Phenylobacterium zucineum HLK1: one gene and its partner. The protein of the gene in region 1 interacts with the protein of each later gene in a pairwise test. Links are inferred from orthologs where the notes say so. Each region holds a gene or a part of one and is shown on either strand. Other genes may lie near its edges. The genes, in order: PHZ_RS17860 and clpS.

Region 1 (10,890 bases):
GGGCAAGTTCATCACCGCCGGCAACGCCAGCCAGCTCTCGGACGGCGCGGCCGCCGTCCTGCTGATGGAGCGCAAGGAGGCCGAGAAGCGCGGCCTCGAGCCGCTCGGCGCCTACCGCGGCATGGCCGTGGCCGGCTGCGGCCCCGAGGAGATGGGCATCGGCCCGGTGTTCGCGATCCCGAAGCTCTTGGAGCGCAACGGGCTGACCATCGACGACATCGACCTGTGGGAGCTGAACGAGGCCTTCGCCAGCCAGGTGCTCTACTGCCGGGACAAGCTGGGCATCCCGAACGAGAAGCTGAACGTCTCGGGCGGCTCGATCTCGATCGGCCACCCCTACGGCATGACCGGCGCCCGCTGCACCGCTCACCTGCTCTACGAGGGCAAGCGCCGCGGCGCGAAGTACGGCGTCGTCACCATGTGCGTCGGCGGCGGGATGGGCGCGGCGGGTCTCTTCGAGATCTTCTGATCCACGCCCCGGACAGGAGCGTCAGGGCCGCCCTTCGGGGCGGCCCTTTTCGCGTCAGGAGGCGGCGATGAACTCGGCCTCGATCTTCAGGGTGACCTCGTCGCCGACCGCCGGCAGGGCGTAGGTCATGCCGAAGTCCGACCGCTTGATCTTGGCCTCGCCGTCGAAGCCGACGGTGTAGACCTTGTTCATCGGGTTCGGCCCGGCCTGGTTGAACTCGGCCTCGATGACGATGGGCTTGGTCACGCCGCGCAGGGTGAGCTGGCCGTGGATGTCGGCTTCGTCCTTGTCGGTGAGGACGATGCGGGTCGCGCGGAACGTGGCCGTCGGGTGGTTGGCGGCGTCGAAGAAGTCGGCGGACTTCAGGTGCTTGTCGAGGGCGGCGTTCAGTGAGCCGACGTCGTCGATCTTCACCGTCGCCTGCAGCTGCGAGCGTTCGGGCGCCTTCGGGTCGATGGTCAGCGTCCCGGTCGCGCCCGCGAACTGGCCGGCGTAGGTCGAAAAGCCCATGTGGTTCACCGACCAGGTGATCTTCGAATGCTCGGGATCGAGGGTGTAGGTCCCGGCGCGGACCTGGGCCGGCTCGCGGGTCAGGCCGTCCTGGGCCTGGACCACCCCCACGGAAACGAGCAGGGCGGCGGCGCCGGCGGCGAGCGACAGGTGCATGCGGTTCAAGATCGAGACTCCTCAGACTATGAAAACGGAAGTCCCGAGATATGGGCTGCCGCGGCGGGATGATAATGCGCCCGGCCGGGACAGGACTGATTCCGGAACCGAAATTATCGCGCGCGCAGGTTGCGGAAGGTGATCGAGTAGCGGAGGGCCTTGGCCTCGGGCAGGCTGTGCTCCCATTCCGTGCGCGCCGGCCCGTCCAGGAGGTAGATCGAGCGCGGCGCCAGGGGGACGTTCAGGCGCTCGAACCGCTCCCCTGCGCGGCGGCGGAAGCGCATCACGCAGGGCGCGCCCAGGGAGATCCCGGCCACCTTCTCGAACACCGGACGGTCCTTGTGCCAGCCGATCGGGGCGCCTTCGCGGTACTCGTTGATCAGCACGTGGCCGAAGGCCTCCGGCGGCAGGCCGGCAAAGTCGGCCGCCCGGTCGCGGACGGGCCGCAGCCAGCCGGGCATGGGCTCGGCCTCCACCAGTCCGGGGCCGTTGAAGTCGTAGCGCCAGCCGAACGAGACCACCCGCCGCCGCCCCTCGTATCCGCGGAACTGGAAGGGCTCGAACGGCAGCCTTGAGAGCCGGTCCAGCAGGTCCGCCTCCTCGGCCGCCGTCAGGAAATCCGGGCGGTAGGCGAGCCCCTCGGGCGCCCTCGCGGGAAGCGCGGGGGGCGGGGCCTCGAACAGGCTGGGCTGGGCGGCGGGCATGGTTCCGATCAGGTGGGGACGACCGGCGGCCGGCGGAAGATGCGGCCCCGGCTCACGCGGCCGTGAACCGCTGGCGGGCCTGCGCCCGCCATTCGAGGTTGACCCCGCCCGCCTCCCCGCACCCAAACTCGCCCCCTCGGAGCCGACGCGGCCGGAAGGGGCGGATGCGGATGGGGACGGTCGGGAGCGGCGGCCTGCGGGAGACCCTCGGCGTCCGCGACGCCATGGCGATCACCGTCGGCATCGTGGTCGGCGCGGGCATCTTCCGAACCCCGTCCCTGGTCGCCGGCGCCGCCGACAGCTCGGCCGGCGTGCTGCTGGCCTGGGCGGCGGGCGGGGTGATCTCGCTGGTGGGCGCCCTCTGCTACGCCGAGCTGGCGTCGGCCTACCCGCACGCCGGCGGGGACTACCACTACCTGGGCCGGGCCTTCGGCCGGAAACTGGCCTTCCTCTACGCCTGGGCGCGGCTGGCGGTGATCCAGACGGGGTCGGTGGCGCTGCTGGCGTTCGTGTTCGGCGACTATGCGAGCCAGCTCCTGCACCTGGGGCCGTTCTCCAGCGCCCTCTACGCCGCCGGCGCCGTGGTCGCGATCACCGCCGTTCAGTGGATCGGCGTGCGCGCCGGCGCCGGAACCCAGGCCTGGCTCACGCTCGCGGAGATCGTCGGCCTCTGCGCGGTGATCGTGGCAGGCCTGCTGATCGCGCCGGCCGCCGCCCCGGCGCCGCCGCCCTCCGAGACGACCGCCTTCGGGCTGATGATGGTGTTCGTGCTGCTGACCTTCGGCGGCTGGAACGAGGCGGCCTACGTCTCGGCCGAGCTGAAGGACGCCCGCCGGCGCATGGCCCCGGTGCTGGTGGCCAGCCTGCTGCTGATCACCGCCCTCTATCTGCTCGCCAACGCCGCCTACCTGCGGGCCCTGGGCCTGGCGGGCGTGGCCGGATCGGACGCCGTGGCCGCCGACCTCATGTGGCTGGCCTTCGGCGCCCCCGGCGCGACGCTGGTCAGCCTGTTCGTGGCGGTCGCAGCCCTCACCTCGGCCAACGCCACCGTGTTCACCGGCGCGCGCACCGCCTGGGCGCTGGGGCGCGACCATCCGCGGCTCGCGGCGCTGGGACGCTGGGACGAGCGCGCCGCCACGCCGCGCAACGGCCTGCTGCTGCAGGGCGCGGCGGCCCTGGCGCTGGTGGGGCTGGGCGCCTTCGCCCGCGACGGCTTCCAGCTCGCCGTCGAGTACACCGCACCGGTGTTCTGGGGCTTCTTCCTGCTGGTCGGCGTCGCGCTGATCCGGCTGCGGATGATCGAGCCCCACGCCGATCGGCCGTTCCGCACCCCGCTCTATCCGCTGCTGCCCGGCGTCTTCATCGTCACCAACGCCTACCTGCTCTACTCCAGCCTCGCCTACACCGGCCGCGGCGCCCTGCTGGGCCTGGCCGTGCTGGCCGCCGGCGGCCTCCTGCTCATCCCCCTTCGCACCCGGAAGACAGAGGAGACGACCTCGTGAAAGCCCATGCGTACGCCTTCGCCGCCGCGCTCGCGCTGATCGCCTGCCAGGCGCCCCCCGCCGTCCAGGACGCCAACGCCCAGGACAGGTCCGCCGCCGCCCCGACCCGGGGACCGGACGTGATCTACGTGCCGACGCCCCACGAGACCGTCGACGCCATGCTGAAGCTGGGCGAGGTGAGGCCCGGCGACGTGCTCTACGACCTGGGCTCCGGCGACGGCCGCATCCCCATCGCCGCGGCCAGGCAGTTCGGGGTCCGCGCCGTCGGCATCGACATCGACCCCCGGCGCATCGCCGAAGCGAACGCCAACGCCGAAGCGGCCGGAGTCACCAAGCTGGTCAAGTTCCGCAACGAGGACCTGTTCGAGGCCGACTTCAGCGACGCCACGGTCATCACGCTCTACCTGCTGCCCAGCCTGAACGAGAAGCTGGCGCCCCGGCTGCTCGAGCTGAAGCCCGGCACGCGGATCGTCAGCCACGCCTTCCCGATGGGCGACTGGGCGCCGGAGCAGACGGTGCAGACCCCCGGCGGCGGCGTCATCTACCGCTGGACGGTGCCGGAAAGAGGCCGGTGAAAGAAACTTTCTTTCGATAATTGCGTTTTGATCGGCGAGGGCTATATTAAGAACCGTTCGCAATAAGGACGCCTGTCATGCGCTTCGCCATGAAGACCGCCAGCTGGTCCGTGACCCACATGATCGTGGCGATCGCCGTCGCCTATGCGCTGACCCAGAACTGGCGCGCGGCGCTCGCGGTCGGTCTGATCGAGCCCATATTCCAGACCATCGCCTTCGCCGTACACGAGCGGGCGTGGATGAAATTCGCGCCGGCCCGGACCCAGGAAGCCAGGGAGGGAACGACCCCCCGCCTGGCGGGTTCGGCGCGGGCCTGAACATGCGAAGGGAGACCACCATGGCCGACAAGGAAAACGCCGCCGCGGGCCTGTCCAAGCTGCTCGCCGACACCTACGCCGTCTATCTGAAGACCCACGGCTACCACTGGAACGTGCGGGGGCCGAACTTCCACGCCCTGCACGGCATGTTCATGGAGCAGTACACCGAGATGTGGCAGGCGATCGACACGGTCGCCGAGCGCATCCGGGCGCTGGGCGAGCTCGCGCCGCAGGGCTACCGAACCTTCGGCAACCTCTCGTCCATCCGGGATGGCGACCCGGAGAAGGACGCCGACGGCATGCTGCGCGAGCTGCTGGCCGACCACGAGGCGCTGATCAAGACCGCCCGCGCCGCCCGCGAGGGCGCCGACGACGTGACCGCCGCGGTCATCGACGACCGCATCGAGGCGCACGAGAAGCACGCCTGGATGCTGCGCGCCTCGCTGGGCTGAGGACGGGCTAGAGCCCGAACGGCCAGGTCTCCTCGTCGCCCGCCTCGTGGTCCTCGCGGATCCGGGCCGGCAGCGGGGCGACCGCGGCGGTTTCGTCGAACCAGACGTAGGCGTCGAACTGCTGGGCCGGCCGCGCCTCGACATAGTGGCTCAAGCGCTCGGTCTCGGGCCGGTAGATCACCCCGATGAACCGCTCCAGCCGCGGCTCGGCCAGGGCCGCGCGGACGTCGTCGTGGACGCCGGGCCGCAGGTCGAGGAGGAACCGCTTCACGCCGGCCTCGTGCGCCAGCCGCTCGAGGCTGCCCTCCAGCGACGGGCGCACCGCCTTGACCTCCATCGGCTCGTCCCAGTCGCTCGCGCAGGCGACCGTCCCCGCGTGGGTCCCGAAACCGATCAGCCGCGCCTCGTCGCCCCACCGCTCCCGGCAGAGTTGGCCGATGTTCAGCTCGTCGCGCACCGCGCCCATGTCGGTCGCCCGGGCGTCGCCGATGTGGGAGTTGTGGGCCCAGACCACCGCCCGGGCGTCGGGCCCCTTGGCGGCCAGCAGCGCCTCCAGCGTCTCGAACATGTGGGTGTCGCGCAGATTCCAGCTCTCGGCGCCGCCGTAGTACATGACCCGGTAGTAGCGCTCGGCGTCGCGCACCAGACGCGCGCTCTGGGTGGCGTCCAGCAGGGCCTCCTCGTCCTCGGCCGCGCCGTCGAGGCGGCGGGCCAGCATCTCGGACAGCATGGCGGTCACTGGCCCCTCGCAGCCGGCGTAGCGTCCCGACACCGTCATCCGTCCGTAGGCCGCCGGCTCGTCGGCCCAGGGGGTGAGGCAGCCGTAGCGGTCGCGGGCGACCCGCGCCGCCTCGGGGTCCTCGCGGTCCAGGTAGTCGATCACCGCCCGCATCGAGCCCGACAGGTTGTAGAGGTCGAGGCCGTAGATCCCCGCCTGCCGCCGGGGGCTGCGGAAGCGGTTGTGGTCGGCGAGCCATTCCAGGAATCGGTCGAACTCGCGGTTGCGCCACATCCAGGTCGGGAAGCGGGTGAAGGCGTCCTTCGCCCCCGCCGGGCGCTTACGGTGGCGGACCCGCGCGTCCAGCACCCGCGCGTCCGGCCAGTCGGCCTCCAGCGCCACCACGTTGAAGCCGCGCTGTTCGATCAGCCAGCGGGTTATGGACGCCCGGGCGCGGTAGAACTCGGATGTGCCGTGGCTAGCCTCGCCCAGCAGCACGATGCGGGCGTCGCCGAAGCGGTCGAACAGGCGCCCGAAGGCCGGATCGTCGATCTCCGGCAGGGGTTCTGCCCTGGCTGCGATCAGGGCTGAGGCGCCTCCGCGCACGTCTCTCGCCTCCTCGACGCGGCGATCAATGTCAGGCATGCCGGCCTCCGTCCTTGAGCTGTCGCAACCGCGGGCCGCGCCGGCGGTTCCGCAGGGCGAGACAGGAGCCAGGAGCGCGGATGCCGGTCGAACTTCGCAAGGTCGAGACGATCCACCAGGGCTATTCCACCCTGATGCTGGCCACCCTCGCCGCCCCGGACGGAAGCACGTTCACCCGCGAGATCGAGCACCACGGGCGGGCCGCCGCCGTGCTGCCGTACGACCCCGAGCGGCGATGCGCCCTTATGGTCAACCTGCCCCGGCCGCCGGTGATCTGGGCGGGCGGGCCGCCCGAGCTCCTCGAGGCGCCCGCCGGCATGGTCGAGAACGAGGACGCCGAGGAGACGGCGACCCGCGAGGCCCTGGAGGAGGCGGGCGTGAAGCTCGGCCGGCTGGAGGCGGTGGGCTCGCCGTTCTCCTCCCCCGGCGTCTCCAGCGAACGGATCGACCTGTTCCTGGCGGCCTATTCCACGGCCGACCGGGTCGGGGACGGCGGCGGCCTTGCCGAGGAGCAGGAGCACATCACCGTCGAGGAGGTCCCGCTGGCCCAGCTCTGGACCTGGGTCGAGCAGCGGCGGATCGAGGACCTGAAGACCCTGGCCCTGATCCTGGCCCTGAAGGTGCGCCGGCCGGAGCTGTTCGAGCCATGAACCGCGCGCCCGACCGGCCGGCGGTGGGCTCGCTGCTGGACACCGACCTCTACAAGCTCCTGATGCTGCAGCTGATCTGGCGCCGGCACGCGGACGTGCCGGTGGTCTTCTCGCTGGTCAACCGCAGCCGCAGCGTCCGGATCGCGGACGAGATCGACCTCTCCGAGCTGCGGGAAGAGCTGGACCATGTCCGCAGCCTGAGGTTCGCCGCGGACGAGCTCGCCTGGCTGGGCGCCGCCGAGATCTACGGCCGCCGCGACCTCTTCGCCCCCGACTTCCTGGCCTGGCTCGCGGGCCTGCGCCTGCCCGAGTACGCGCTGGAGGCGCGGGACGGGCAGATCGCGCTGGCGTTTCACGGGACCTGGGCCGAGACGACGCTGTGGGAGATCCCCGCCCTGGCGGTCGTCACCGCCCTGCGGGCGCGCCGGGTCGTGAACGCCCTGGGCGAGGCGCCGGGAGGGGCGGGTCGCGAGACCCTCTACCGCTGCGCCCTCGGACGACTCGAGGCCAAGGCCGAGCGGCTGGCGGCGCTCCCCGGCCTGGCCCTCAGCGACTTCGGCACCCGCCGGCGGCACAGCCTGGCCTGGCAGCGCACCTGCCTGGAGGTGCTGCGCGAGCGGCTGGGGCCGGCCTTCCGCGGCACCAGCAACGTCCTGCTGGCCCGGACGCTGGACATGCCCGCGGTCGGCACCAACGGCCACGAGCTGCCGATGGTGCTGGCCGCCCTCGCCCCGGACGACGCGGCCCTGAAGCGCGCGCCCTACCGCGTGCTGGAGGAATGGGCGCAGCTCTACCCGCAGCCGCTGCGCATCGTCCTGCCCGACACCTTCGGATCGGCGGCGTTCTTCCGCGAGGCGCCGGACTGGGTCGCGGACTGGGCCGGCGTGCGGCCCGACTCGGCCCCGCCCCTGGAGGCCGGCGAGGCCCTGATCGACTGGTGGGGGGCGATGGGCCGCGATCCGCGCGAGAAGACGCTGGTCTTCTCCGACGCCTTGACCGTCGACCGGATCGAGCAGCTCCACGCCCGCTTCCACGGCCGGGTCGGCGTCAGCTTCGGCTGGGGCACCCGGCTGACCAACGACCTGGAAGGCTGCGCCGAGGCGCCCGGGCTGAAGGCGATCTCGCTGGTGTGCAAGGTGACAGAGGCGGGCGGTCGCCCGGCGGTGAAGCTGTCGGACAATCCCGAGAAGGCGACCGGCGATCCGGCCGAGGTGGAGCGCTACAAGCGCGTGTTCGGGACCGAGGGCCACATGGCCCGGCGGCCCGTCGTCTAGGAGGCGGCGGCGATGGGCGTCTATGTCGGCTGGGCCCTGGACCGCGGCGAGCGCGAGGCGCTGCTGGCGCGCTTCCCGGCGAGGTACGCGCGGGCGGTGGCCGACCACGTGACCCTGGCCTTCGAGCCGACGGAGCCCGCGCTGCCGACCGAAACGTCCGGCGAGATCGTCGGCGAGGCCGACGACGGCCGGGGCGTGCAGGCGATGGTGGTGCGCATCGCCGGGACCACCGACCGGCCCGACGGCTCGACCTATCACATCACCTGGTCGCTGGCGGACGGCCGGCGGGCGGTCGAGAGCAACGACGTGATCCGGCAGCACGGCTGGCGGCCGCTGGACGCCCCGGTCAGGGTCAGGCTGGAGCCGCGGCTGTTCCGGCCCTGAGCGCTTGGCAGCAGCTCCGTATGCTGAGTGCTAACAATTTGAATTAGCGGAACTTTCACCAGAATCACGCATATCCTCGTGGTGCGCACGGCGATGCGCCGGCGCTCGGATCCACAGTGACGAGGTCGCGTGATGCAAGCGTCGCCCGAATTCCGGAAGCAGCTCGAAGGCTATGGGCTGACCACGGCGGAGATCCTCTACCGGCTGCCCGACCATCCGGCCCTGCTGCAGAGCTACATTTGGCAGGACTACGACGTCTTCCCGGAATTCCCGGTGCTGAAGAAGTTCCTGGGCTTCTGGGAGACCAGCCTGGAGGGCCCGCTGTTCAAGGTGACGGTCGGCCACCAGAAGCTGATCCGGCCGGCCGAGCTCAAGGCCATCGGCGCCGAGTTCCGGCTGCACTAGGCGGCCCGGGGCGGTCTACTCGACCACGCCCACCGCCTCGCGCATGCCCCGCAGGCGCATCAGGATCACCTCGTTCTCGGGCGTCATCCCGCCGCCCGAGGCGTTGACCAGGGCCAGCGCGTCGAGATGCAGGCGCAGGGCGTCGGTGTGCCAGACGCCGCTGGAGATCAGGTTGTCGACCATGGCGCTGATCCCCCGCGCCACCTCGCCCACGGCCTCGAGGCCCGCCGCGCCGGCCACCTCGGCGACGTTCATCGCCGTCTCGCCCAGGGTCCGGCACTCGGCGAAGAGCACGTCCTCGCTCTGCTCGGCGAAGGCGCGGATCTCCTCCAGCTTCTCGGCGACGTAGGTCCGGATCGCGTCCCCCAGCGCCTCGACGCGGCTCTCGGCGTCGGCGATCAGCTCGGCCGCCGTCGGCGCCTGGATCGCCTCGAGGATCTTCGCCAGCCGGTTCTCGGGCGTGAAGATGCGGGCCACGGTCATCGGCGGCTCCTAGCCAAAAAGCGAATCGACCTCGTCCTGGGACATGGCCCGTTCAGGGTTGGCGGTCAGCGCGATCGCGTCCGACCGCCGCTCGGCGACGTCGCCCGGGAGGGGCTGGTTCTTGAACCGGCGGTCGGGTCCGCAATAGGACTGGGTGGTGACGAACTGGCGCGAGTTGCGGGCCAGCCATTCGATGCGGCTGAGCAGCACGCCGGGCGCGATCGGCTTCTTGACCACGAAGTTCGCGCCGGCGTCGCGGGCGGTGGTCACCTTCTCGACCGGCGTGTGGCCGCTGACCACCACGATCGGGGCCGTGAAGTTCGGCGCCTCGCGCTGGCTGCGGATGTGCCGGGCCAGCGAGATCCCGTCCTCCTCAGGCATCTCCCCGTCGATGATGATCAGGTCGTAGGCGACCGCGGCGACCGTCTCGCGCGCCTCCTCGGCCGAACGGCAGGTGGCGATCCGCCCCACCCGGAAGCCCACGAGCACCTGGCTCATCAGCTCCAGCGACTGGGGATTGTCGTCCACCAGCAGGACCTTGGCCTTCCGCAGATCCAGGCGAGTCGACGACGACAGCATCCTCATTCATCCGCCTGCGGGGGTCCGGTCCTTAGGGCTTGTCGAAATCCATCAGGGCGTCGGCCGCGGCCTGGTCCAGCCCCTCGCCCGCCAGGGCCGGGCCGTTCAACAGGGGGTCGCCTTCCGACCGGCCGAGGGCGACATCGCCGATCATCGCGTCCAGCTTGGCGAGCCGCTGGCCCGTCAGGTCCTGGAAGGCGCAGGCCTCGAGGATGGCGCAGAGCATCCGCTCCAGGCCGTCGAGCGCCGAGGCGTCGCCGTCGCGCGCCGCCTGCACGTCCTTCAGACCCTTCTCGGCGGCGGCCAGCATGGCGTCGGCGGCCTCCTCGATCTCGCGGCGGACGTTGGCGATGATCGCGCGCGCCTCGGCCTCCGCCATGTCAGAGCTCCCCGAAGACGGTCGTGAGCTTCTGCTTCAACACCGCGAGGTTGAAGGGCTTGATGATGTAGTTGTTCACGCCGGCCTGGCGGGCGGCGATGACGTTCTCGGTCTTGGCCTCGGCCGTGACCATCACGAACGGCACGTCCTTCGTCCGCGGCTCGGCGCGGACGGCCTTCAGCAGGTCGTAGCCGGTCATGGGCTGCATGTTCCAGTCCGACAGGATCAGCCCGTAGTCCTTGTGCTTGATCTTCTCGAGCGCGGTCGGGCCGTCGGTGGCGTCGTCGACGTTCCGGAAGCCGAGCTGCTCCAGCAGGCCGCGCATGATCCGGATCATCGTCTTGTAGTCGTCGACCACCAGCACGTTCATCGATTTGTCGACCGCCATCCGCGTCCCTCGCTGTGAGCCGTCGCCACTGGGGCGCCTGTCCTGCAAACGAGTCTCGCAAAGTGACTAATAAACGGTAACATTACTTATAAGTGTGGGTCGCACCCGTCCCGTTTCAGTTATCAAATTGCACCTGAAGAGCATTTGTCAGCTCTACAGGCGCATCATCAGCCTCGCAATCGATGAACTAGACCGATGGTGCTCGCGCGCTTCCACGTGAAATCGGTACGCGTCCCGCGCGATATCTTCATTTCACCGCCACTTTTACTTCCGGATTAGGCTTCCGTTAACCGCTTCAGC
Region 2 (10,718 bases), 2.2 Mb from region 1 along the record:
CATCCTGGGCCTGGCGGGCGAGCTCACCCCGCTGATCCAGAACCTGTCGCTGGACGAGGCGTGGATGGACCTGTCCGGCACCGAGCGCCTGCACGGCGCCCCGCCGGCCGTGACGCTGGCCAGGCTGCAGGCGCGCATCGAGGCCGAGACCGGCCTGACCGTCTCGATCGGCCTCGCCCCCAACAAGTTCCTGGCGAAGATCGCCTCCGACCTCGACAAGCCCCGCGGCTTCTCGGTGATCGGGGGGAAGTCGGCGCAGGCCTTCCTCGCGCCGAAGCCGGTCTCGATCCTGCCGGGCGTGGGCCCCGCCATGGCCGCCTCGCTCGAGAAGGCCGGCTACCGCACGGTCGGCGACCTGGCCCGGGCCGACGCGAAGGCCCTGGCCGAGCGCTGGGGCGCCCATGGCCTGCGCCTTTCGCAGCTGGCCCACGGCCAGGATGCGCGCACCGTCAATCCGAACGAGGCGCGCAAGGGGATCAGCGCCGAGACCACCTTCAACGAGGACCTATCGGGGCTCGCCGACCTCGAGGACCAGCTCGCGCCGCTGTGCGACAAGGTCGCGCGCAAGGCCCGGGCCGACGGCGTGGCGGGGCGCGTGGTGACGCTGAAGCTGCGAACCACCGACTTCCGGATCGTCACCCGCCGGCGGACCCTGCCCGTCGCCACCCAGACCGCCAAGACGCTGTTCGCGGTCGGCCGGGAGCTGCTGGCCAAGGAAGCGACGGGGCGGCCCTGGCGGCTGATCGGCATCGGCGTCGCCGACCTGGTGGACGCCGAGACCGCCACCGCCGACTTCTTCGCCGAGGCCGAGCGCCGGGCCCTGGCCGGCGAGAAGACCCTGGACGTGCTGCGCGCCAGGTTCGGCAAGGATGCGGTGACTTCGGGCAGGATGCTCAAGGCCAAGGCGCTCAACGAAGAGTGATCGCAGGCCCCAACCCCGGGTGGCGGAGCCGCTCCGGTCTGGGGCCGTTCACCCCCGGCGTGACGATTCGACCCTTCCAAATGACCGCATCTTCCATATCTAATCGAAGTGGACGCATCCTCGGCGACCACAGGAGATCGAAGGCATGAGCGAACGCAAGGAAGGTGACTCCGGCGCCGGCGTTCGGTCAGCGGTGATCACCCAGACGAAGCCGAAGACGCAGAAGCCCGCGATGTACCGGGTTCTGCTTTTGAACGACGACTACACGCCGATGGAATTCGTCGTGTACGTACTTGAGCAGTTCTTCAATAAGTCGCGCGAAGACGCGACTCGCATAATGCTACATGTCCATCAACACGGCGTGGGTGTGTGCGGAGTCTACACATACGAAGTGGCGGAAACAAAAGTGGCCCAGGTCGTTGATACGGCGCGGCGGCACCAACATCCGCTGCAATGCACCATGGAAAAGGATTAAGGCCCTTTGCCTTCATTTTCGCGCCAGCTCGAAGAGTCCCTGCACCGCGCGGTCGCCTACGCCAACCAGCGTAAGCATGAATACGCCACCCTGGAGCACCTGCTGCTCTCTCTCGTGGACGACGAGGACGCCGCCGGCGTCATGCGCGCCTGCGACGTGGACCTGGGCGCGCTGCGCACCACCCTGACCAACTACGTCGACAACGAGCTCCGCTCGCTGGTCGTGGACGACGGCGAGGACGCCAAGCCCACCGCCGGCTTCCAGCGCGTGATCCAGCGCGCGGTGATCCACGTCCAGTCCTCGGGCCGCGAGGAGGTGACCGGCGCCAACGTGCTGGTGGCCATCTTCTCCGAGCGCGAGAGCCACGCCGCCTACTTCCTGCAGGAGCAGGACATGACGCGGTACGACGCGGTGAACTACATCGCCCACGGCATCGCCAAGAAGGCCGGCGCCACCGAGGCCAAGCCGGTGAAGGGCGCCGAGGACGACGAGAAGCCCCAGGTCAAGACCGGCGGCGAGGCGCTCGAGGCCTACTGCATCAACCTCAACGAGAAGGCCAAGCAGGGGAAGGTCGACCCGCTGATCGGCCGGATGGCCGAGGTCGAGCGCTGCATCCAGATCCTGTGCCGGCGCACCAAGAACAACCCGCTGCTGGTGGGCGACCCCGGCGTCGGCAAGACCGCCATCGCCGAGGGGCTGGCGCGCAAGATCGTCAACAAGCAGGTCCCCGAGGTCCTGGCGAACGCGACCATCTTCTCGCTCGACATGGGCGCGCTGCTGGCCGGCACGCGCTACCGCGGCGACTTCGAGGAACGCGTGAAGCAGGTCGTCAAGGAGCTGGAGAACCACCCCGACGCGGTCCTGTTCATCGACGAGATCCACACGGTGATCGGCGCCGGCGCCACCTCGGGCGGGGCCATGGACGCCTCGAACCTGCTGAAGCCGGCGCTGGCCTCGGGCACGCTGCGCTGCATGGGCTCGACGACTTACAAGGAGTTCCGCCAGCACTTCGAGAAGGACCGGGCCCTCGTCCGGCGCTTCCAGAAGATCGACGTGAACGAGCCGACGATCGACGACACGATCAAGATCCTGAAGGGGCTGAAGTCCTACTACGAGGAGTTCCACAAGCTCCGGTACACGAACGACGCCATCAAGGCGGCGGTGGAGCTGTCGGCGAAGTACATCACCGACCGCAAGCTGCCCGACAAGGCGATCGACATCATCGACGAGGCCGGCGCCTCGCAGATGCTGCTCCCCGAGGGCAGGCGGAAGAAGACCCTGGGCGTGAAGGAGGTCGAGGCGGTCGTCGCCAAGATCGCCCGGATCCCGCCCAAGTCGGTGTCGAAGTCCGACACCGAAGCGCTGAAGCAGCTGGAAGGCGACCTGAAGCGCGCGGTCTACGGCCAGGACGAGGCCATCGAGCAGCTGTCCGCCGCCATGAAGATGGCCCGGGCCGGCCTGCGCGACGCGAACAAGCCGATCGGCTGCTACCTGTTCACGGGCCCGACCGGCACCGGCAAGACCGAGACCGCCCGCCAGCTGGCCGGCACCCTCGGCATCGAGCTGCTGCGGTTCGACATGTCGGAGTACATGGAGCGCCACACGGTCAGCCGCCTGATCGGCGCGCCTCCCGGCTACGTCGGCTTCGACCAAGGGGGTCTGCTGACCGACGCGGTCGACCAGCATCCGCACGCCGTGGTCCTGCTGGACGAGATCGAGAAGGCTCACCCGGACGTCTACAACATCCTCCTGCAGGTCATGGACCACGGTCAGCTGACCGACTCCAACGGCAAGAAGATCGACTTCCGCAACGTGGTCCTGATCATGACCACCAACGCCGGCGCCGCCGACGCCCAGCGCAACGCCATCGGCTTCGGCCGCGGCAAGCAGGACGACGAGGTGGAAGAGGCGCTGAAGCGGCAGTTCACGCCCGAGTTCCGCAACCGCCTCGACGCGATCGTGCACTTCCACGCGCTGACGCCCGAGATCATCCGGCAGGTGGTGCTCAAGTTCGTCATGCAGCTGGAGGCCCAGCTGGCGGACCGGCACGTCACCATCGAGACGGACGACGAGGCCGCCGACTGGCTGGCCAAGAACGGCTTCGACGAGCTCTACGGCGCCCGGCCGCTGGCCCGGGTCATCCAGGAGAACATCAAGAAGCCCCTGGCCGACGAGATCCTGTTCGGCCGGCTCACCAAGGGCGGCCACGTCAAGGTGGTGCTCAAGGACGGCAAGCTGGCGTTCGAGATCGAGGGCCAGACCCGCGAACCCGGCGCCCCGGTGGTCGAGAAGCCCGCCGAGGAGACCGAGCCGGTCGACTGAGCGGCGGTCTACGAGGAAAAGCGAAGGGCCCCGGAGAGCGATCGCAGAGAGCGATCTCCGGGGCCTTGTCGCGTCAGCTGATCTTCGCCGAGATCTGCTCGGCCAGCGCCTTCAGCTCATCCATGTCGGCCATGCCGCCCGAGGCGTGGCGGCCCACCGGCACGCCTTCCCAGCGCGGGATGATGTGGACGTGCAGGTGGTAGATCGTCTGGCCCGCCGGCGCGCCGTTGAACTGGGTGATCACCAGGCCGTCGGGGTTCAGCGCGGCCCGCACCGCCTTGGCCACCCGCTGGACGCCCAGGATCAGGTGGGAGAGGCGTTCGGGCTCCTCCTCCAGCAGATTGCGCGCCGTCGTGTGCTTGGGGATCACCAGCGTGTGCCCCCTGGACTGCGGGAAGACATCCATGAACGAGAAGACGTGCTCGTCCTCGAACACCCGGGCGCAGGCCATCTCGCCGCGCAGGATCTTCGCGAAGATGTTGTCGGGGTCGTAGGCGCCGTCCAGCATGGGTCACTCCTGATCAACCCAGCGCTCGTAGCAAATCAGCCGCCCTGCCGGAACGGCGAGAACTCCTCGGCGAGCCATTCGATCTCCTCCTCCACGCCCGCCCGCTCCTGCTCGAGGAAGCGCTCGACGGGTCCGCGGAGCGCGGGATCGGCGATGTAGTGGGCCGAGTAGACCGGCGTGGGCAGGTAGCCGCGGGCGATCTTGTGCTGGCCCTGGGCCCCGGCCTCGACCCTCTCGAGGCCCTGCGCGATGGCCCACTCGATGGCCTGGTAGTAGCAGAGCTCGAAGTGCAGGAAGGGGATCTCCTCCACGCAGCCCCAGTGGCGGCCGTAGAGGCAGTCGTCGCCGATCAGGTTCAGGGCGCCCGCGACCCAGCGCCCCTCGCGCCGGGCCATGACCAGCAGCACCCGGTCGGCCATCCGCTCGCCCAGCAGCGAGAAGAACGGGCGCGTCAGGTACGGCCGGCCCCACTTGCGCGAGCCGGTGTCCATGTAGAAGCCGAAGAAGGCGTCCCAGTGCTCTTCCGTGAGGTCGCCGCCGGTGAGGCGGACGATCTCCACCGGCGCCTGCGCCTCGCGTCGCTCGCGGCGGATCGTCTTGCGCCGGCCGGACGACAGCGCGCCCAGGAAGTCCTCGAAGTCGCGGTAGCCGCGGTTCCGCCAGTGGTACTGCTGGCCCTCGCGCAGCCCCAGGCCCTGGTCGCCCATCCAGCGCCACTCCGCCTCGGTCGGGAAGTTCACGTGCAGCGACGAGGCGCCGTACCGCTCGCAGACCGTCAGCGCCCCGCCCAGCAGGAGCGCCCTCGCCTCGCCCGCCGGGACGTCGGGGCGGACCAGCAGCCGCGGCCCCGTCGCCGGGGTGAAGGGCGCAGCCGACAGCAGCTTGGGATAGTAGCTCCCGCCGGCGCGCTCGTAGGCGTCGGCCCAGGCGTGATCGAAGACGTACTCTCCCTGGCTGTGGGACTTCAGGTACAGCGGCATGACCGCCGCCACCCTCCCCGCCTCGTCCTCCACCGACAGGTGGTGCGGTCCCCAGCCCTGGCGCTCGACGGCGCATCCGGCCGCCTCGAGCGCGTCCAGGAAGTCGTAGTGGATGAAGGGATTGCCGAGGTGCGCGGGGTTCCTGGCGCAGGCGTCCCAAGCCTCGCGGCCGATGTCGGCGATGCGGCGGGAGACGTTCACCGCCGGCTTCAGGCTCACGCCCTGAACCCCTCGAAGATCAGGTTGTCGCAGCCGTCCTTCACCGCCTCCCACTGCTCGGGCTCGCGGACGGTCCAGGCGATCACCGGCATTCCCTCGGCCCGCAGGCGGGCGGCGTTCTCGCTGGGCAGCATGTCGAGACCCAGAGCGAGGAAATGCGGCCGGGCGATGGCCACGTGTTCCAGCCCGGCGAAGGCCCGCCGCAGCTCGGGCGGCATCTCCTTGCGGTCCTTGTAGGAATAGCTGTCCAGGCCCCGCAGGACGCCGGGATAGCGCTCGGCGAACCAGGCGTGGGAATAGGGATTGAAGCCGATCACGCAGAGCGGACCGTTGTGGTCGGCGATCACCTCGTGCACCCGCCGCTCCAGCGGGCCCACCTCGCCCGGCGGGGTCTTCAGCTCGACGTGGACCATGGCGCGGTGGCCGACGATGGCCAGGGTCTCGAGCAGCGTGGGGATCTTCTCGTCCGAGCCCTTCAGGCGCAGGTCGGCGAGGTCGGCGGCCGACAGGTCCCGGACCCGGCCGGGCCGGCCGGTCATCCGCTCCAGCGTCTCGTCGTGGAAGACCACCGCCTCGCCGTCGGCGCTGAGCTGGACGTCCAGCTCGATGCCGTAGCCGGCGGCGCAGGCCGCCTGGAACGCAGAGAGCGAGTTCTCGGGCGGCCCGTCGGGGCTCCAGAGCCCCCGGTGCGCGATCGGCGGGTGGAAGAGAAGGTCCCAGGCCTCGCCGAAGCGCGATCTCACGACAGCTGCACCACCGCGTCGACCTCGACGGCGAAGTTGAGCGGCAGGCGGTAGACGCCCACGGCCGAGCGGGCGTGCCGGCCAGCATCGCCGAGCACCTCGACCATCAGGTCCGAGCACCCGTTCACCACCTGGGGGATGTCGAAGAAGTCCGGGCCGGCCTGCACGAAGCCGCCCAGCTTCACCACCCGGCGCACTCTGCCGAGGTCGCCGTCGCAGGCCGCCTTCATCTGGGCCAGCAGGTTGATCCCGCACAGCCGCGCGGCGCGCTTGGCGGTCTCGGCGTCCACGTCCTCGCCGACGACGCCCTTGATCCCGCCCGAGGCGTCGACCGAGACCTGCCCCGAGATATGGACGAGGTCGCCGACGCGGACGAACGGAACGTAGTTGGCCACCGGGGCGGTGGGCTGCGGAAGGGTGATGCCCAGCTCGGCCAGGCGCTGTTCGATGTTCGACATGGCCGAACCTCTAGCGCCCGCCCGCCCATGAGAAAAGGGCATGAGAAAAGGGCCGGTCCCTTGCGGGCCGGCCCTCGTCTCGATCGAACTCGCGGATGGTCCTAGCGGACGGCCTGCAGCTTCTCGACGGCGGCGGTCATCCGCTCGTTGAGCGGCTTCATCGATTCCTTCATCGAGGCCGACACCGTCTCGGTCATCTTGCCCATCTCGGCCATGTAGGTCTCGAGGGCGGTCTTGGCGAAGGCGGACTGCAGCTCCATCACTTCCTGGACGCTCTTGGCGCCGGCGAGCGAGCGGGCCGCGTTCACCTGGTTGTCGAAGGCGCTCTTGGAGAAGGCCATCGCCTGCGCGCCCAGGGCTTCGGCGCCCTTGGTGGCGGCGGTCACCGAGGCGACCACGGCTTCCAGGTTCTGCTTGGAGTGGGCGTTCATCTCGTTCAGCGCGGCCAGGGTCTTCTCGACGCCGTCCTTGAAGGCGACGTTGCTGGCGGTGGTGAACTGTTCGACGGTGGTCTTAGCGGCTTCGGCGGCGGCCATGGGGCGAACTCCTGACGAATGGGGAGGAAGCGGACTTGCGAGGCGCAATGCCCCAACGGAAACGTAGGCTCTTGTCCCATGTTGCAGTGCAGCAGTCAAGGAAATTGTGCAGCGCACAATGACCGTCTGCACACGTCCTGCGCAGGCGCGGCAATTCGTCCTTTCAACATCTGTTTACTCTGCATCAAGGCTACGGCTGTCATGGTAGGCAGCTCACGGCGGCGCCGTAGCCGCCCCAACGCTTTGATTCGACGGACGAAGCATGTTCCAGCACGCCCGCCGCCTTGTGCTTTCCCTGGGTCTTGCCGCCGCCGCGGCGTTCGGCGCGATGGCGCCCCCTGCGCAGGCGCAGATCCCCTATCAGATGCTCGCGCAGACCTCGTCGAAGTACGCGGCCATCGTCGTGGACGCGAAGACGGGCGAGGTTCTGTACGAGAACCGGGCCGACAGCCCCCGGTACCCGGCGTCGATCACCAAGGTCATGACGCTGTACCTGACCTTCGAGGCGCTGGCCTCGGGCAAGATCGACCTGGACGACCGGGTCGTCTTCTCGCCGCGCGCGGCGGCCCAGCCGCCGACGAAGCTGGGCGTGCGGGCCGGCGACTCCATCTCGGTGGACGAGGCCATGAAGGCCCTTGCCACCAAGTCGGCCAACGACGCGGCCGTCGCCCTCGCCGAGAAGCTGGCGGGCACCGAGCAGCGCTTCGCTGCGCTGATGACCCTGCGGGCGCGCGAGCTCGGCATGACCGACACCAACTTCGCCAACGCCTCGGGCCTGCCCGACAGCCGCCAGGTCTCGACGGCGCGTGACATCGCGATCCTGTCGCGGGCGGTGATGCGGGACTACCCGCAGTACTACAAGCTGTTCAGCCTCCAGTATTTCAACTTCCGCGGCCAGACGATGCGCAACCACAATGGCCTGCTGCACCGGATGGACGGCGTCGACGGGCTGAAGACCGGCTTCATCAACGCCTCGGGCTTCAACCTGGCCGCGTCGGCCGTGCGCGACGGCCGCCGCCTCATCGCGGTGGTCCTGGGCGGCCCCACCAGCCGCGCCCGGGACAACAACGCCGAGAGCCTGCTGCTGACCGGCTTCGAGGTCCTGGACCGCCGCGCTCGCGGCGAGGACATCCAGGTGGCCCAGAGCTTCTTCGAGTCCCCGATGACGGGCGGCCGCGTTCAGCCGCAGACCGCCCAGGGCGACGAGGACAGCATGAAGATCGTGCTCGCCTCGACCGCTCCGCCGATCCGCGCCTCGAAGGTCGAGATCGTCGAGAAGGGCAAGTGGACGGTCCAGGTCGGGTCGTTCTCGAGCCGGTCCGACGCCAAGGAGCAGCTCTCCATCGTCGAGAAGCGCTTCGGCAAGCACTTCGGCAAGGCCAAGGGCGTCGCCGAGAAGTCCGGCGGCAAGTACCGCTCGCGCTTCTCCGGCTTCTCGGAGAAGGCCGCCAAGGACGCCTGCCGGGCGCTGAAAGCCAAGAAGCAGCCCTGCATGGTCCTGCCGCCCAGGGCGTGAGCGGGACCTGAATGGAGAGAGGAAAAGGCCCCAGGCTCGCCCGGGGCCTTTTTCTGTGGGGTCAGCGGCCCAGCAGCCGGTCCCGGGCGACGTTGAGCTGGGCCGCCAGGCCCGCCGTGCCGCCCTTGTCGGGGTGGGCCAGGCGCATCAGCCGGGTGTAGGCCGCCTGGATCTCGGCCGGAGAAGCGCCCTCCTCCACCCCCAGGATCCGGCGAGCCTCGGCGGCGGACATGCGGGCCGACGGCGCGGGCGCCGCGCCCGTGCGGCGCGTCGAGACCGCGAAGCCCAGCCCCACGACCACCAGCACGATCGCCAGGCCCCAGCCGCCGCGGACGCCCGCGTAGGCGGCGCCGGCGAAGCAGACCACCGCCGCCGCGGCCGACAGGAACCGCCACTCGCGGCGCTTCAGGACGGGCTTGCCGCGCGATGCGAAGAGGAACAGGCCCAGGAGCAGGAACCCCAGGGCGAGATAGCCGAGCATCCGGCTATTCCGCCGCCATCCTCTCGCTCTCGTCCAGACCCGTGAAGCCGAGCGCGCTCATCAGCGCCCGCAGTTCCTGCCGCGCGGCCACGTGCTGCAGCGACATGGCCACGGGGCGGATCGCCGGCGACAGGTCTGCCACCGTCAGGCCGAACGGGAAGAGCTCGCGGTAGATCACCCGGTCGCGCAGGCCGGGGCCGACGCGGAAGCCGACCTTGCGGGAAAGCGCCGTGACCCGCTCGTCCAGGCGCTTGCGGTTGCGGGCTTCGGTCGGGGCCAGACGGTTGCGCAGCACCACCCAGTCGATCTGCTTGCCGGTGCGGGTCGCCCGCTCCTTGCGGCTGTTCCACACGGTCTCGGAATAGAGGCTGTGGCGCTTCAGCTCGAGCGTCACCGGGTCGACCTGACCCAGCATGTCGAAGTCGACGAAGCTGTCGTTCATCGGGGTGACGATGAGGTCGGCGAGGCCGTGAGCGGCCCGGCTGATCGCCGTGTCGCTGCCGGGCGTGTCGATCAGCACAAAGTCAGCCTCCCCCGCCACCTCGGCGAAGGCGGCCTCGAAGCGCGCGAGCTGCTCGGCGTCGGGCGCCTTGGCCAGCGCGTCCCCCGCCGAGCTGATGGCGTGCTCGACCGGCATGGGCGCCTCGGCCCCGTTCGCCGCCAGCCAGGCGCGACGGTTCGCGAAGAACCGGCCCAGGGTCTGCTGGCGCAGATCCAGGTCGAGCACCGCGACCTTCGCTCCGCCGTGCAGCAGCGCGGTCGCGATGTGGATGGCGATGGTGGACTTGCCCGCACCGCCCTTTTCGTTGCCGACCACGATAACGCTGGCCTGGCCCATGCCCCTCAGCTCCCACAGCCCAAGAGTCGTTAACCGACTCACCTATGCTACGTGAGCCCGCGCCGCCGAGCGCCGTCAACGCGCGGATCATCGCGGGCTGTGGATGGACTTGGGCCCCGCCCCTCGCCATAAGCCCGGCCATGCCGCTGCCGATCGTCCGCACCGTCGCCGAGCTCCGCGCCCGGGTCGCCGCCTGGAAGGCCGGCGGAGAGCGGGTAGGCTTCGTCCCCACCATGGGCGCGCTGCACGAGGGCCACCTGTCGCTGGTGCGCCTGGCCCGGACCAGGGCGCAGCGGGTGGTGGCGAGCGTATTCGTCAATCCGACCCAGTTCGCCCCGAACGAGGACTTCGACGCCTACCCCCGGGACGAGGCGCGCGACGCCGCCCTCCTGGCGAGCGCCGGCTGCGACCTGCTGTTCGCCCCGACCCTGGCCGAGATGTACCCCGAGGGCTTCGCGACCACCGTCACCGTGGCCGGCGTCTCAGAGCCGCTGGACGGTCAGGCGCGGCCGGGCCACTTCACGGGCGTCGCCACCGTGGTGACCAAGCTGCTCAACCAGGTCCAGGCCGACGTCGCGGTCTTCGGCGAGAAGGACTACCAGCAGCTCCAGGTGATCCGGCGCCTGGTCCGCGACCTCGACATGCCCGTGGAGATCGTGGGCGGCCCGACCGCGCGGGCCGACGACGGCCTCGCCCTCTCCTCGCGCAACGCCTACCTCG

The links.
Region 2: the proteins of PHZ_RS17860 (region 1) and clpS interact in binary tests that used the Escherichia coli proteins (3 or more experiments, as listed by UniProt). The link is inferred for Phenylobacterium zucineum HLK1 from one-to-one orthologs.

Annotation. Positions count from the first base shown.
Region 1 is NC_011144.1:3,652,271-3,663,160, forward strand. The notes cover bases 3,066-5,969. They hold PHZ_RS17860 (Dps family protein), read left to right. Parts: upstream 3,066-4,253; coding sequence 4,254-4,685; downstream 4,686-5,969. Other genes in these bases: PHZ_RS23490 (APC family permease), read left to right, coding at 3,066-3,341; PHZ_RS23495 (SAM-dependent methyltransferase), read left to right, coding at 3,338-3,916; PHZ_RS17855 (DUF2061 domain-containing protein), read left to right, coding at 3,994-4,233; PHZ_RS17865 (erythromycin esterase family protein), read right to left, coding at 4,693-5,969. Outside these bases: PHZ_RS17830 (acetyl-CoA C-acyltransferase), read left to right, coding at 1-469; PHZ_RS17835 (YceI family protein), read right to left, coding at 524-1,135; PHZ_RS17840 (alpha-ketoglutarate-dependent dioxygenase AlkB), read right to left, coding at 1,249-1,839; more of PHZ_RS23490, read left to right, coding at 2,010-3,065; more of PHZ_RS17865, read right to left, coding at 5,970-6,048; PHZ_RS17870 (NUDIX domain-containing protein), read left to right, coding at 6,129-6,698; PHZ_RS17875 (nicotinate phosphoribosyltransferase), read left to right, coding at 6,695-7,972; PHZ_RS17880 (hypothetical protein), read left to right, coding at 7,985-8,356; PHZ_RS17885 (usg protein), read left to right, coding at 8,489-8,761; PHZ_RS17890 (hypothetical protein), read right to left, coding at 8,777-9,244; PHZ_RS17895 (response regulator), read right to left, coding at 9,254-9,829; PHZ_RS17900 (hypothetical protein), read right to left, coding at 9,855-10,202; PHZ_RS17905 (response regulator), read right to left, coding at 10,204-10,590.
Region 2 is NC_011144.1:1,473,208-1,483,925, reverse strand. The notes cover bases 1-2,732. They hold clpS (ATP-dependent Clp protease adapter ClpS), read left to right. Parts: upstream 1-1,067; coding sequence 1,068-1,397; downstream 1,398-2,732. Other genes in these bases: clpA (ATP-dependent Clp protease ATP-binding subunit ClpA), read left to right, coding at 1,404-2,732; PHZ_RS07190 (DNA polymerase IV), read left to right, coding at 1-922. Also shown: more of clpA, read left to right, coding at 2,733-3,719; PHZ_RS07175 (HIT family protein), read right to left, coding at 3,793-4,227; PHZ_RS23550 (GNAT family N-acetyltransferase), read right to left, coding at 4,263-5,426; PHZ_RS23545 (glycerophosphodiester phosphodiesterase), read right to left, coding at 5,423-6,169; PHZ_RS07160 (RidA family protein), read right to left, coding at 6,166-6,627; PHZ_RS07155 (phasin family protein), read right to left, coding at 6,729-7,163; PHZ_RS07150 (D-alanyl-D-alanine carboxypeptidase), read left to right, coding at 7,426-8,679; PHZ_RS07145 (J domain-containing protein), read right to left, coding at 8,741-9,160; PHZ_RS07140 (division plane positioning ATPase MipZ), read right to left, coding at 9,165-9,998; panC (pantoate--beta-alanine ligase), read left to right, coding at 10,139-10,718. UniProt on the Escherichia coli protein: Involved in the modulation of the specificity of the ClpAP-mediated ATP-dependent protein degradation.